2 regions of the Paeniglutamicibacter sp. ZC-3 genome follow, and region 1 is predicted to be linked to the other one. Evidence: riboswitches for the same ligand, from Rfam matches in the RefSeq annotation. Region 1 holds a riboswitch; the other holds the start of a gene.

Region 1 (7,547 bases):
ACATACCTTCCGGATACGGACCCCCACCCCCGGCACCATGCCGTACCCCCGTACCTGCTGATGTCGATGGCGGCCTGCGACGGTGCTTGGGAAGCATCCGAGGGCATGCGCGAGTTCATCGCCCCGCCCCCGGAACCCGGGGAAGCGGAAGGGCCCGGGGCCGAAACCCGTGCACGGATCGCCACCCGGGCACGCCGGACCCTGTTGCTGGACCAGGCCCTGCTGCACGACCGGGCCACCACAACCACCGACCTCGATCGGCTGATAGAACCATCCGGGCGGCTGATCCGCACCATCTGCGACGCACAGGGCGCCGAAACCACCCCCGGCACCGACGCCCGCACCGAGGGCCTGGACCCCGTGGCGGATGAGGACGCGAACCGCGCCTTCGACGGGCTGGGCGCGGTCCACGCGTTCCTGGTCGAGATGCTCAAGCTCAACTCGCTGGACGGCGCAGGACTGGGCCTGGGCGGCACCGTGCACTACGGCTTGCACTACGCCAACGCGTTCTGGGACGGCACCCAAATGGTGATGGGCGACGGGGACGGGGAGATCTTCGAGTCCTTGACGTCCTCCCTGTCGGTGATCGCCCACGAGCTGGGGCACGGCCTGCTGCAGCACACCACCAACCTGGCCTACCGGGGCCAATCCGGTGCGCTGAACGAGTCGATTGCCGATGTCCTGGGCGCACTCGTGGAGCAGTTCACCGCCGGCCAGGACGCGGCGAGCGCCAGCTGGCTGATCGGCGAGGGGCTGTTCACCGACAAGGTCCGGGGGCTGGGCTTGCGCTCCATGGCGGCCCCGGGAACCGCCTACGACGATCCGATCCTGGGCAGGGACCCGCAGCCGGCGACCATGTCCGGCTACGTGGAAACCGCCGAGGACCACGGCGGGGTGCACCTGAACTCGGGCATCCCCAACCACGCGTTTTATCTCTTTGCCACGGCCCTGGGCGGCAACGCCTGGGAAACCGCCGGTTCCCTGTGGTTCAACGTGGTCGCCACGCGCGCGCTGCCTGAGGATGCGGACTTCGGCACCTTTGCCGAACAGACCCTGCTCCAAGCCCGCCGCGACCACGGTGCCGGTTCCAATGTGGAGCTTGCGCTGGCCGATGCCTGGGACACCGTCGGCGTGGTCCCCCGGGTGAAGGATGCCGAGCAGGGATGACCCGACGCACAGCGGGTCCCGACACGAAATCATGAACCCGCACCGCGGCGTCTTCGGCCACGGCAACGCAATCAATGAGAAACTGGGGGGCATGGCCCATCCTCGCGCCGGGACCCCGGCACTGCCCCAAGACCTGATCGATCTCCCAGCGGTGCGCGACGCGTACTTCGACATCCACCCGGATCCCTCCGACCCCGCCCAGCGCGTGGCCTTCGGCACCTCCGGGCACCGCGGCACCTCGCTGAACGGTTCCTTCAACGAGGACCACATCGCCGCCATCACCCAGGCCATTGTCCAATACCGGCGCGGCGCCGGGATCACCGGACCAGTCTTCGTCGGCAAGGACACCCATGCGCTCTCGGATCCTGCACAGGACACCGTGCTCGAGGTCCTGGCCGGAAACGACGTGTCGATCCTGGCCGATGCACGCACCGGGTGGACCCCCACCCCGGCCCTGAGCCACGCCATCCTGGCGCACAACGCCGACCCGGCCGCTCCGCGCGCCGACGGCATCATCATCACCCCCTCGCACAACCCTCCCGCCGACGGCGGGCTGAAGTACAACCCGCCGCACGGCGGGCCGGCCGACACCGACGCCACCTCGTGGATCGCGAACCGCGCCAACGAGCTGCTGGAGGCCAAGCTGGCCGGGGTCAAGCGGATCCCGCTGGGCGCCGCGCGGCTGGGCGGCAAGATCGGCTCCTTTGACTTCATGGCCTCCTACGTCAACGACCTGCCCTCCGCGCTGGACCTGGACGCGATCCGCGATGCCGGCATCCGCATCGGCGCCGACCCGATGGGCGGGGCCGCCGTCGACTACTGGGGCGCGATCGCCGAAACCCACAAGCTGGACCTCACCGTGGTCAACCCGGGCGTGGACCCGCGCTTTGCCTTCATGTCCCTGGACACCGACGGCAAGATCCGCATGGACTGCTCCTCGGCCGATGCGATGGCCTCGCTGATCGCCGCCCGCAGCTCCTTCGACATTGCCACGGGCAACGACGCCGATGCGGACCGCCACGGCATTGTCACTCCCGATGCCGGGCTGATGAACCCCAACCACTATCTGGCCGTGGCCATCGAGTACCTCTACACCCACCGCACCGGCTGGTCCGCGGAGTCGGGCATCGGCAAGACGCTGGTCTCCTCCTCGATGATCGACCGGGTTGCCGCCTCACTGGCCCGCACCCTGGTCGAGGTCCCGGTGGGCTTCAAGTGGTTCGTGCCGGGGCTGCTGGACGGTTCCGGGGCGTTCGGCGGCGAGGAATCCGCGGGCGCATCCTTCCTGCGCCGCGACGGACGCACCTGGACCACCGACAAGGACGGAATCCTGATGGCGCTGCTGGCCAGCGAGATCACCGCCGTCACCGGCTCTTCCCCCTCGAAGCACTATGCCGCGCTGGCAGCCGAGCACGGCTCCCCGAGCTATGCGCGCATCGACGCCCCGGCCGACAGGGAGCAGCGGGCGCGGCTGGGGAACCTCGCGGCCACCGACGTGGCCGCCGAGATGCTGGCGGGAGAGGAGATCACCGCACGGCTGACCGAGGCGCCGGGCAACGGGGCGAAGATCGGCGGGCTGAAGGTCACCACGCAGAACGCCTGGTTTGCCGCGCGCCCCTCGGGCACCGAGGACAAGTACAAGATCTACGCCGAGTCGTTCCTGGGCGACGAGCACCTGGCCCGGGTGCAGGCCGAGGCGAAGGACATTGTCTCCGCGGTGCTCGGATAGAGGGGGCCGCAGGTTCCGTTGTGTTCCCGGTGCGTTGCCACCCGGAAAGCACCACGGCGTGGCACGGATGGAGGTCTGCGAGCCGCCCCCTGCGGGAGGGCCCCGCGGGCCTACATGGTTGACTGCGGCATTCCGGACGTTCTGCCAAAAAGCGGCTTCCACAGGGGAATATGCGGATTGCGGAATGCTTACATGAGTCTGTCGATGAGCTTGGATTTCGCCCACGTGTACGGCGGGTAGAGCGCCTTGAGCGTGTCCACTACTGTCGTCTTGCCCATCACCGCGCGCATCTGCGATAGCCGCTCGAACCCATGCCGCCCGTGGTATGCACCCATGCCGGATGCGCCAACGCCGCCAAAGGGAAGACCCGGGACGAAGAGGTGCACATTGGGCGCATTGTGCACGATGGCCCCCGCCCGCACCTGGTCCCCGAAGGCCGACTGCAGCCGCGGGTTCTCGCTGAAGAGGTAGGCGACCAGCGGGTTTGGGCGTGCGTTGATGAAGCGCACGGCCGCATCGAAGCTTTCCACCGCGATGATCGGCAGTATCGGGCCAAAGATCTCCTCGCGCATCAGCGGCGAGTCCGGATCCACGTTGGCCATCACGGTGGGCTCGATCTTCAGGGTGTCGGCATCGTACCCGCCCCCGATGAGGATCTCGCCGTGGTCCAGGTAGGAAACCAACCTGTCGAAGTGGGCGGTGTTCACGATGCGGCCGTAGTCGCGGCTGGACAGCGGATTCTTCCCGTAGAACCCGGTGATCGCCTTTGCCAGCTGTTTTTCCAGGTCCCGGGCGGCATCGCCGACCGCCAGCACGTAGTCGGGCGCCACGCAGGTCTGCCCGGAATTCATGAACTTCCCGAAGGCAAGCCTGCGCGCCACCGTGGCGGAGGATCCGTCCATCACCAGGGCCGGGGACTTTCCGCCCAGCTCAAGTGTCACGGGTGTCAGGTGCTCTGCGGCGGCGCGGGCCACGATCTTGCCAACCCGCTCACCGCCGGTGAAAAAGATGTGGTCAAAGTGCTGTTCCAGCAAGTGTTTGCTGGTGGATGCGCCGCCTTGGACGACGGCGCAGGCCCGGTGGTCGAGGAACTTCGGGATCAGCCTGCCCAGCACCGCGGAGGTCGCCGGTGCCAGCTCCGAGGGCTTGAGCACCGTGACGTTGCCCGCCGCGATGGAGGCAACCAGCGGGGCGAGGATCAACTGCAGCGGATAATTCCAGGCGCCGATCACCAGCACCACCCCCAGGGGTTGCGGCTCGATCTTGGCTGCCGCCGGATGCAGTGCCAACGGGATCTTCACCGCCTTGGACTCCATCCACTCGGAGAGGTGAAGCTGCGCGTGGTCGATTTCCGCGCGCACCATGTCGATTTCCGTCAGCTTCGCCTCGACGGTGCCCTTGCCCAGGTCGTCGGCCAGCGCATCGGTGAAATCCTGCTCGTGGGCATCCAGCATCCGTTCGAGCGCCTTGAGCTGCGAGGCCCGGAAGCGGCGCGGGTGGGCCAGCCCGGTGGCGACCACGTCGTGCATGGAGGCGACGATCTCCACGATGTTTTCCGGGAGTTCGGGCACCACCTCGGGAAGCTCGAGCTCGTTCAGCGCCGTCGACTCGCGAGACGCAGCTGATTTGTGTGGAGTGTCGGATGTGCCCATGTCCCGAGCCTACGACCAGCGCGGCATCTCCAACAGGCCGCCGCGCCCTGGTTGCGGGGTGGCGCCTCGCGCAGGAAGGACGCGGACTCGGCTTTCCCGCCCCGTGGCCCGGTGGGATAGGCTCACGCATAGTGACACGGGGTGTCGGCGCGCACGCGACCGGCTGAGATGAAACCCGTAGAACCTGATCTAGTTCGTACTAGCGGAGGGATGTTGCTCATGGAATCCATGGCGCCTTCAAGACTTGTAACACCCGGCGAGCTCGCCGGTGCCCTGGGCGCGCTGCGCGCCTCCTCGCCCCTGGTCCAGTGCCTGACCAACACCGTGGTCACCAACTTCACCGCCAACGTGCTGCTGGCCGTCGGCGGGTCCCCGGCCATGGTGGACGTCCCCGGGGAGGCCGGCGACTTTGCCGCGGTGGCGGCATCCCTGCTGGTGAACCTGGGCACCCCGAACACCGAGCAGGCGGCCGCCATGCGCGAGGCCGTTACCGGCGCCGGCGCCGCCTCGACGCCCTGGGTGCTGGACCCCGTGGCGATCGGGTCGCTGCGCGTGCGCACCTCGCTCGCCCGCGAACTTGCCGCCGCCGGACCGAGCGTGATCCGCGGGAACGCCTCGGAGATCCTGGCGCTGGCCGGCGTCTCGGGGGGCGGGCGCGGGGTCGAGTCCACCGATTCGGTTGCCGCCGCGGCCGACGCCGCCAGGGAGCTGGCCAGGAGCAGCGGAGCTGTCGTGGCTGTCTCCGGGGAGGCTGACCTCGTCACCGACGGGGTGCGCATCGTGTACGTGCACGGCGGCAGCGAGCTGCTGACCCGCATCACCGGCGGCGGGTGCGCGCTGGGCGCGGTCTGCGCCGCCTTCCTGTCCACCGGCCCCGACCCGCTGGTGGCCACGGTGGCCGCGCACGCCTTCTACTCCGCCGCCGCCGAACGCGCCGCAGAGCACGCGGCGGGACCCGGCACCTTCGCCCCGCTCTTCCTGGACGCGCTGGCAGCCATCTCCCCCGCCGAGCTGCGCGCCGCGGCGGTGCTCTCATGAGCGGCTACGGCGTGTACCTGGTCGCGGACTCGGCCTCCACCGCCGGACGTCCGCTGGTCGACATTGTGAAGGCCGCGGTCGACGGAGGCATCACGACGGTGCAGCTGCGCTGCAAGGACATGCCGGCCGGAGAATTCGTGGACCTCGTCATGGAATGCGCCCACCACACCGCCGGGCGTGCGGCACTGCTGGTCAACGACCGCGTCGACGTGTTCCTGGCCGCCCGCACCTCCGGCGCCGACGTGCAGGGGGTTCACATCGGCCAATCCGACCTGCCGGCAAACCTGGTGCGCGAACTCATCGGCCCCGGCTCCGTGCTGGGACTCTCCGCGGCCGGCGATGGCGAGATCCGCACCGCGAACCAACTCAACGCGTTTGCCCCGGGGACCATCGACTACCTGGGGGTCGGCGCCGTGCACGCCACCCCCACCAAGAAGGACCACCCCGAGCCGCTGGGCCACGCGGGCCTGGCCCGCGCCGTTGGACTTAGCGACCTCCCGGTCATCGCCATCGGCGGCATCGACGCCGCGGATGTTGCCCCGCTGGCCCGCGCCGGGGCCTCCGGCGTGGCGGTGGTCCGCGCCATTTGCGCCGCCGATGACCCGCGCGAAGCATCCAGGAACCTACGCACCCTCTGGGAGGGCAGCAAGCCATGAGCACCCCGAACACCGTGAAGAACATCCTGTCCATCGCCGGCTCCGACCCCTCCGGCGGCGCCGGGATCCAGGCAGACCTGAAATCCATCGCCGCCGCCGGCGGCTACGGAATGGCTGCCATCAGCGCGCTGACCGCGCAGAACACCCGCGGCGTCAGTGCCGTGCACGTGCCGCCGGCCGGCTTCCTGCTGGCGCAGCTGCGCGCGGTTTCCGAGGACATCGCCATCGACGCGATCAAGATCGGGATGCTCGCCAACGCGGCGGTCATCGACGAGCTCGGCGGCTGGCTGGCCGGGATCCGGACCGCCGCGGGCTCCGATGCCCCGGCGGTGGTGCTGGACCCGGTCATGGTCGCCACCAGCGGGGATTCGCTGCTGGATGCAGAGGCAACCAACGCGCTGCGGCGCCTCTTTGCCCACGTCGACGTGATCACCCCCAACATCCCGGAACTTGCCGTGCTGGGGCGCGGCCCCGTGGCCGGGAACTGGGAGCAGGCGGTGGCCCAGGCGCGCTCCGTTGCCGCCGAGTACCAGGTCCTGGTGCTGGCCAAGGGCGGACACCTGGAAGGCGAAACCTGCCGGGACGCCCTCATCTCTCCCGACGGCGTGCTCTTCGAGGTCGCCTCGCCGCGGCTGGCCACCCCCAACACCCACGGCACCGGCTGCTCGCTCTCCTCCGCCCTGGCGACCTTCTACGCCCGCGGCGGCGACTGGGCCCAGGCGCTGCGCCAGGCCAAGGCCTGGCTGTCGGAGGCGATTGCCCGGGCGGACGAGCTGGCGGTCGGCGGCGGGCACGGCCCGGTGAACCACCTGGCAGCACTCTGGGACGGGGTGCGCCCGGCACCGGCCCGGGACCCGCTGGCGCACTGGTGGGAAGCGATCGCCGGCATCCGCGCGGGCATCGACGAGCTGGCGTTCATCCGCCGGCTCAAGGACGGGTCGCTGGCCCCCGCCGACTTCGAGGACTACCTGGGCCAAGACGCCCTGTACCTGCGCAGCTATGCGCGGGTCATGTCGCGGGCCTCGGAACTCGCCCCGACCACCGAGGAGCAGCGCTTCTGGGCGGGAAGCGCCGCCAGCTGCCTGGAGGAGGAAATGACGCTGCACCGCGGCCGGCTCGCCGATCAGGTCCCGGAGCCCTCGAACGACACCACCGCGTACCTCAACCACCTGCGGGCCGGCAGCGACGACTACCCGGTGCTTGCGGCCGCGCTGCTGCCCTGCTTCTGGATCTACCAGGACGTGGGAAAGCGGCTGGCGGCGGCCAACCACCCGGCACACCCCTACGCGGACTGGCTGGCCACCT
Region 2 (7,547 bases), on a different contig from region 1:
CTGGCTCACCGGCCGCACCCAGCGTGGTTCCCTGTCCTTCTACCTCGTAGTGATCCTGTTGGTGGCGCTGCTGCTGCCAAGTTCGGTCGCCATCATGCTCAGCACCCCGGACCCGGGGAACTTCATCGCCTTTGACCATCCCGCACAGATGGTTATCGGCCTGATCATGATTGTCGGCGCCATCGGGGCAGTTCAGGCCAACCGGCGCTTCCTGGCCGTGCTGATGGTTTCGGTCAGCGGCTACGGCATGGCGGCGATCTTCGCGCTACAGGGAGCGCCAGACCTGGCCATCACCCAGCTGCTGGTGGAAACCATCGTGCTGGTGGCCTTCGTGCTGGCACTGCGTGCCCTGCCGGTGGAACTGTGGGCCAAGAACCCCACCGGCCATCGGCTGGGCCGCGCGCTGATCGGCATCGGCTTCGGGGCGTCGATGATCTACATCGCCGCCACCTCAATGGCCTCGCGCGTGGCCGACCCCATTTCGCTGGCCTACCCGGAGCTGGCCTACGTCGGCGGGGCGGGCAAGAACATCGTGAACGTGACCCTGGTGGACATGCGTGCCTGGGACACCTTTGGCGAGATCACCGTGCTCGCGGCCGCCGCCACCGGCGTCGCGTCGCTGATCTTCGTGCGCGGTCGCGGAGACAAACGGCTGCGCGTCTCCGCGGTGCCCCACGGTTCGGTGGACCACGGCTCGGAGGCCATCGGCGGACGTGACCAGAGCCGTGCGGGACTTGCCGTGGCGCGGAACTTCGCAATCTCCAAGAAGGACTCCTGGCTGGTGGCCGGCCATACGCTGGCCCCCGAGCGACGCTCCATCACCTTCGAGGTGGTCACGCGGCTGGTTTTCCACACCATCCTGCTGGCCTCGGTGTACCTGCTGCTGGCCGGGCACAACACCCCGGGCGGCGGCTTTGCCGGCGGCCTGCTGGCCGGCCTGGCCCTGGCCATCCGCTACCTGGCCGGCGGCCGGGTTGAACTGGCCGAGGCCACGCCGGTGAGCCCGGGAACGTTGATGGGCACCGGGCTGGGGCTCGCGGCACTCACCGCGGCGGCACCGCTACTCTTCGGCGCCCAGATGTTCACCTCCGCCGCCATCGAATTCACCTGGCCGCTCTTCGGGGAGCAGAAGTTCGTGACCTCGACGATCTTCGACATCGGCGTCTACCTGGTGGTGGTCGGGCTGGTCATCGACGTCCTCCGTTCCCTGGGCTCGGAAATCGACGACCGTTCCGAGGGCCGCAGCCCCACCGACACACATGACATGGTTTCCGACGCGGAGACGGGAGTGGGACGTTGAGCACCAATATCACCTTGCTCATAGTGATGGGCGTACTTTTTGCCGTCGGGATCTACCTCCTGCTCGAACGCTCGCTGACCCGGGTGCTGCTGGGCATCGTGGTGCTGGGCAACGGGGTGAACCTGTTGATCCTCTCCGCCGGCGGACGCCGCGGCGAGGCCCCGCTGTACCAGTCGGCGCTGGGCCCGGAACAATACAGCGACCCGCTGCCGCAGGCGCTGATCCTCACGGCCATCGTGATCACCTTTGCGGTGACCGCGTTCATGTTGGGCATCATCTACCGCTCCTGGGTGATTTCCCGGGCCGACGTGGTTGCCGACGACGTCGAGGACCTTCGCGTCTCCCAGCAGTCGACCTTCGACTTCGAGGAAGACTCGCCGGTGCCGGAAGACACCACCGAATTCGAGGGGGACGACTTCGTGCCAACTGACACCACCACCGACAAGGGGCCCGGCGCATGATCGACGCACCACTGAGCGCCGTTTCCTTTGCCCCGCTTGCCGTGGCCCTGCCGATCTTCGGCGCGGCCCTGGCCTTCATCCTGCGCCGCAAGCGCCGCACCCAGCGCGCGGTGACCATTGGCGTCCTGGTGTTCACCCTCATCCTTGAGACCTGGATGCTGGCCACGGTCTGGAACGGCGGGACCTACTCGGTCACCCTGGGCGGCTGGGCGCCGCCCTTCGGAATCTCCATGGTCGTCGACGGGTTCTCCGCCTTCATGCTGGTGGTCTCAACCATCGTCTCCCTCGCGGTGCTGCTCTACGCCACCAGCCAGGGCATGGCCGACGGGGACGAGGACGGGCCGGTGTCGATCTTCCACCCTGCCTACCTGATCCTGGTGGCCGGCGTGTCCAACGCCTTCCTCGCAGGGGACCTGTTCAACCTTTATGTGGGCTTCGAGATCCTGCTGACCGCCTCCTACGTGTTGCTGACCCTGGGCGGCACCACTGCGCGCATCCGCGCGGGAACCACCTACGTGGTGGTGTCGGTGACCTCCTCGGTGCTGTTCCTGATCACCATCGGCATGATCTACGCGGCCGTCGGCACCGTGAACATGGCCGATTTGGCACAAAAGCTGCCGGAGATTTCCCCTGGCACCCAGACGGTGCTGCATGTGATGCTGCTGGTGGCCTTCGGGATCAAGGCCGCGGTCTTCCCGCTGTCCTTCTGGCTCCCTGACTCCTACCCGACGGCGCCCGCGCCCGTCACCGCGGTGTTCGCCGGGTTGCTGACCAAGGTGGGCGTCTACGCCATCATCCGCACCGAGACCCTGCTCTTCCCCGGGGACCGGCTCTCCGACGCGCTGATGGTCGTCGCCGGCCTGACCATGCTGGTTGGAATCCTCGGTGCCGTGGCGCAGACCGACATCAAGCGAATGCTTTCCTTCACGCTGACCAGCCACATCGGCTTCCTGATCTTCGGCGTGGCCGTGGGCAACCAGCTGGGACTCGGCGCCACCGTGTACTACGTGGCCCACCACATCGTGGTGCAGACCTCGCTGTTCCTGGTGGCGGGGCTCATTGAGCGCCGCGCCGGAACCTCGAACATCGACCGGCTCGGATCCCTCGCGAAACTCTCCCCGCTGCTGGCCCTGCTCTTCTTTGTCCCCGCCATGAACCTCGGCGGCATCCCGCCGTTCTCCGGCTTCCTGGGCAAGCTGGGGCTGGTCCAGGGAGGTGCCGAGCTGGGCACCCCGATGGCCTGGGCGCTGGTGGGAGTCTCCCTGCTGACCTCGCTGCTGACCCTGCTGGCCGTCGCCCGCATCTGGAACAGGGCCTTCTGGCGCAATGCCGAGGACGCCGTGGACCCGGACCCGCTGCTGCTGGTGGGCGTCTCCGCGGCGCGCGGCGCCACCTACGATATCGTCGCGGACGAGCCGGCAAGCCGCTATTCCGACCGCGGCAACGCAGCCCTGCTGCCCAACGGCATGGTCGCCATGACCGCCGCCCTGGTGCTGGTGGGCGTGGCCTTGACGGTGTTTGCCGGACCGCTCTTCGACTTCACCGACAGGGTGGCCATGGAAATGCTGGACAAGGGCAACTACATCGAGGCCGTCCTCGGCACCGGAGAAGGGCAGGCACGATGAGTCCGGAACAACGACTGGTCGACGCCAAGGACGAGAGCGGCCATCGCCAACGCTCCACGCTGCGCCAGGAAATCCCGCTGCTGATCGGCATGACCCTGGTGTGGGGCGCGCTTTGGCAGGACTTCGCCGTCGGCAACCTGGTCTTCGGGCTGCTGATCTCGCTGCTGCTGGTGCGGGTCTTCCGCCTGCCGCCGATCATCCTCTCGGGACGCTTCAACATCTGGCGTGCAGTCGTCTTCATCCTCGCCTTCCTGCGCGACATCACCCGGGCCAGCTTCGAGGTCATGTTCCTGGCGATATTCCGCGGGCCGCGGACCACCAGCGCCGTCATCACCGTCACGCTGCGCACCGAGTCCGACCTGCTGGCCACCTTCGTGGGCCACGTGCTGACGCTGGTGCCCGGCTCCTATGTCGTCGAGGTGGACCGAAGGTCCTCCACGCTGTACCTGCACGTGCTCAACGTCAACGACCAGGCCGGCGTGGAGAAGGCCAGGGCGGCCGTCCTGCTGATCGAGGAACGGCTGATCCGCATGATGGGCACCAAGGAAGAACTGGCCGCGCTGAACGCCGAAACAACGGCCCCGAACAACCAAGACGGAGCACCCTCATGATCATCGTCCTGTGGATCTGCGGCATCACGCTCTCGATTGCCGCCTGCCTGGCCATCGTCAGGCTGGCAATGGGCCCGTCCATCCTGGAACGCGTCATCGCCACCGATGTCCTGCTGCTGATCATCTCCGCGGCACTCTGCGTGGAAATGACAGTCAACCGACACACCAACAACCTGGTCTTCGTGCTGCTGGCGTGCCTGGTCGGATTCGTCGGTTCGGTCACCGTTTCCCGCTTCGTCACGGATCGGAGAAACGCCTGATGCTTGACACCATCATCGACATCATTGCCGGGACGTTCATGATCGTCGGCTGCCTGATGTCCCTGGCCGCCGGAATCGGCATGCTGCGCTTCCCGGACCTGCTTTCGCGCCTGCACGCGGCAACCAAGCCGCAGGTGCTGGGTTTGTTCCTGCTGCTGGCTGCGCTCGGGCTGGAATTGCGTTCCTGGGCGGTGCTGCCGGTGCTGGTCCTGGCCTGGTTGCTGCAGTTGCTCACCGCGCCGGTCTCCGCGCACATGGTGGGACGCGCCGGATACCGGACGCGGCACCTCAAGCGCGAGACACTCGTGGCCGACGAACTGGCCGCCGTCGTCGAAGCCGCGGCCCAGCGCGAGGAACAAGACCACGGCAAGGGCCGGCCCCGGGACCGCACCGACTTCATCGACTAACTCCCGCGGCGCCAAACCCTGCCCGCGAGGCGCGGAGGATCGCCGGAAAGGCTTCAGGGGCCCACGGGATATCCGTGGGCCCCTGAAGCGTTTGTGGTGTCAGGCCTTCTTGGCGAACCGGGCCAGGGCACGTTGGGTGCCGCGGTCGGTGAACACCTGGATCAGGGCCGCAGTTGTGGCCGACAGGACGGCGAAGCCAATGATCTGGCGCAGGCTGGCCTCGGCCTGCGCTTCCGCGTTGCCATGCTTCGGCGGCTTCCGGCCGGTGAAACCGGTCCAGGCCTTGTCGACGATTTTTCCACCCAGGAAACCGGCGGCGATCGAGATAGCTGGGCCGATGAGTTTCATCAAGCTGTTCAAGGGGACTCCCAAATGTTGCGGCAACGGTACCTGCCCCAGCATAGCCTGAGGTAACATCAAAGGACTGAAACAATCACGACAGGGGAGCGTCGTGCGAAGAAATTCGCACCAAGACGCTGAGAGTGCGGATAGCCGCAGACCCTCGAACCTGCCCCGGCTAGTACCGGCGAAGGAAGTCGAGTTCTCAGGGGTGCGTTCAAAGTAGCGTTTTCCCTCCCCTCCTTGTATCCAAGGAGGATCACCACCATGAGCACCACCAACCAGCCCGCCGGGCACAAGCCGGCAACCTCGTCCTGGCGTGTCGTTGACATCGTCATCGCGGCCGTCATCGCCGTGTCCTCGGGCGTCATCTTCTGGGCCTGGAACAGCACCCACCACCTGCTTGACTTCCTGTTCCTGGCCTTCCCGCCCTCCGCCTCCCTGGTCTCGGGCATGTGGCTCTTCCCTGCGGTGCTCGGCGCGCTGATCATCCGCAAGCCCGGTGCCGCACTCTTCTGCGAAATCGTCGCCGCCATGGTCTCGGCACTCATGGGCTCCGAATTCGGGCTGACCGTCCTGGCCTCCGGCCTGATCCAGGGCCTTGGCGCTGAACTGGTGTTCGCCGCGTTCCGCTACCGCACGTTCAACCTTCCCGTGGCACTGCTGGCCGGAGGCGCGGCAGGACTCTTCGGCAGTGTCAACGACACCTTCATCTTCCGCTGGTTCCCCGAATACACCACCGGCATGCTCTTCTCCTACATCGCGTTCATGACCATCTCGGGCATCGTCATTGCCGGGCTGCTCTCCTTCCTGGCCACCCGTGCCCTGGCCAAGACCGGTGCCCTGGGCGCCCTGGCCAGCCGCAAGGCGGCCACCGAAGCCATTCGCTAGGACGCGGCAACCATCATGACATCACCTTCGATGCTGGATCGTGAAGCCGGCGCCCCGGACACCGGCAGCCGGTTGGCCACGGCCGTCTCGGTCAGCGCCCGCAACTGGGGTTGGCGGCATGCCGACCGCGCCGAGCCGGCGCTCCGCGGCCTTGACCTGGATATCCGCGCCGGGGAACGCGTGCTCCTGGCCGGTCCTTCGGGCGCCGGCAAATCCACGCTGCTCTATGCCCTGGCGGGGGTCCTGCACGAAGACGACGAGGCCTATTCCTCCGGCGAACTGCTGCTGGACGGAATCCCCGCGGCCCAGGGCCGCGGCCTGGTCGGGCTCATGCAACAGGACCCCGAAACCCAGGTCGTCCAGGCCCGGGTTGGGGACGACACGGCTTTCGGTGCCGAAAACCTGTCGGTGCCGCCGGAAGAGATCGCCCAACGCATCATCGATGCCCTCGATGCCGTGGGCCTCGATGTCCCGCTGGACCACCCCACCGCCGCACTTTCCGGCGGACAAAAACAGCGCCTGGCCCTCGCCGGGATCCTTGCCATGGGCCCGGGGCTGGTCCTTCTGGACGAGCCGACGGCGAACCTCGACCCCGACGGCGTGCTGGAGGTCCGCGACGCGGTGCTGGCGGCGCTGGATGCCACCGGGGCGACCCTGCTGATCGTCGAACACCGCCTGGAGGCCTGGGCTCCGCACATGGACCGGGTCATCGTGTTGGAACCGGGCGGCGGCATCGCCCACGACGGAACCCCCGACGAGCTCTTCGGGCCCGGGAAGGTGCGCGAGGAACTGATCTCCGCCGGGGTCTGGGTCCCCGGATACACCCCGTCGATCCACGTGCGGCCCGCCGCAACGGATGGCGGCGCACTGCTGCTCGAGGCCAAGGAGCTGGCGGTCACCCGGAAGCGCGGCGGATCAATCGCTGCCGGGGGACTTGACCTGCGCGTCGCGGCCGGCGAGGCCTGGTGCGTGCGCGGGGCCAACGGCTCGGGCAAGTCGACCTTCGCCCTGACGCTCGGGGGCTTGCTGCCACAGGCCTCCGGCACCGTGCTGGCCACCGGGGAGCTGGCTGCCGGCTCCGAGGCCCGCCCCTACCACTGGCGCGCCACCGAACTGGTGGGACGCATCGGTTCGGTGTTCCAGGAACCGGAGCACCAATTCGTCACCAACACGGTCCGCGAGGAATTGGCCTTCGGGCCTGCCCACGCGGTCAAGCCCGGCACCCGGGGCCCGCTGTTCACGGACGGGGAGATCGAGGCACGGGTCGAAACGCTGCTGTCGCGGCTGCGGCTGGGACATCTTGCCGAGGCGAACCCCTTCACGCTTTCGGGCGGTGAGAAGCGACGTCTCTCGGTGGCCACGGTCCTGGCTTCGGGCCCGCGGATCCTGATCCTTGACGAGCCGACCTTCGGCCAGGACGCCAACACCTGGCGGGAGCTGGCGTTGTTGCTGCGCGAGGAACTGGAGCGCGGCACGGCAATCATCGCCGTGACCCACGACGTGGATTTCGCCCGTGCCCTCGGTGCCGGCGAATTTGTCCTCGAGAGCCCGGGGACCGCGCATGGCGAACCCGGCGTCGCGGTCCGGCCCGGGTTGCTGGAGGCCGATGCGCGCGGCGGGGCCAGCTTCCTGGGCAGGGCCAACCCCCTGGCC

What was found. A riboswitch is a leader RNA that binds a small molecule or an ion and turns the genes downstream of it on or off. The one in region 1 is predicted to bind thiamine pyrophosphate.
Region 2: another riboswitch for thiamine pyrophosphate. It lies ahead of OIU93_RS10135 (ECF transporter S component); the one in region 1 lies ahead of thiM (hydroxyethylthiazole kinase).

What each region holds. Positions count from the first base shown of each region.
Region 1 is NZ_JAOYTG010000017.1:28,710-36,256, forward strand. It holds gene OIU93_RS15690 (M4 family metallopeptidase) at 1-1,167, shown strand, start outside; gene pgm (phosphoglucomutase (alpha-D-glucose-1,6-bisphosphate-dependent)) at 1,259-2,896, shown strand; gene OIU93_RS15700 (aldehyde dehydrogenase family protein) at 3,085-4,548, opposite strand; TPP riboswitch at 4,676-4,776, shown strand; gene thiM (hydroxyethylthiazole kinase) at 4,768-5,586, shown strand; gene thiE (thiamine phosphate synthase) at 5,583-6,242, shown strand; gene thiD (bifunctional hydroxymethylpyrimidine kinase/phosphomethylpyrimidine kinase) at 6,239-7,547, shown strand, end outside.
Region 2 is NZ_JAOYTG010000008.1:1,465-9,011, reverse strand. It holds gene OIU93_RS10170 (Na+/H+ antiporter subunit A) at 1-1,300, shown strand, start outside; gene OIU93_RS10165 (Na(+)/H(+) antiporter subunit C) at 1,297-1,761, shown strand; gene OIU93_RS10160 (Na+/H+ antiporter subunit D) at 1,758-3,386, shown strand; gene OIU93_RS10155 (Na+/H+ antiporter subunit E) at 3,383-3,997, shown strand; gene OIU93_RS10150 (monovalent cation/H+ antiporter complex subunit F) at 3,994-4,257, shown strand; gene mnhG (monovalent cation/H(+) antiporter subunit G) at 4,257-4,664, shown strand; gene OIU93_RS10140 (DUF4235 domain-containing protein) at 4,764-5,024, opposite strand; TPP riboswitch at 5,095-5,216, shown strand; gene OIU93_RS10135 (ECF transporter S component) at 5,271-5,894, shown strand; gene OIU93_RS10130 (ATP-binding cassette domain-containing protein) at 5,910-7,547, shown strand, end outside.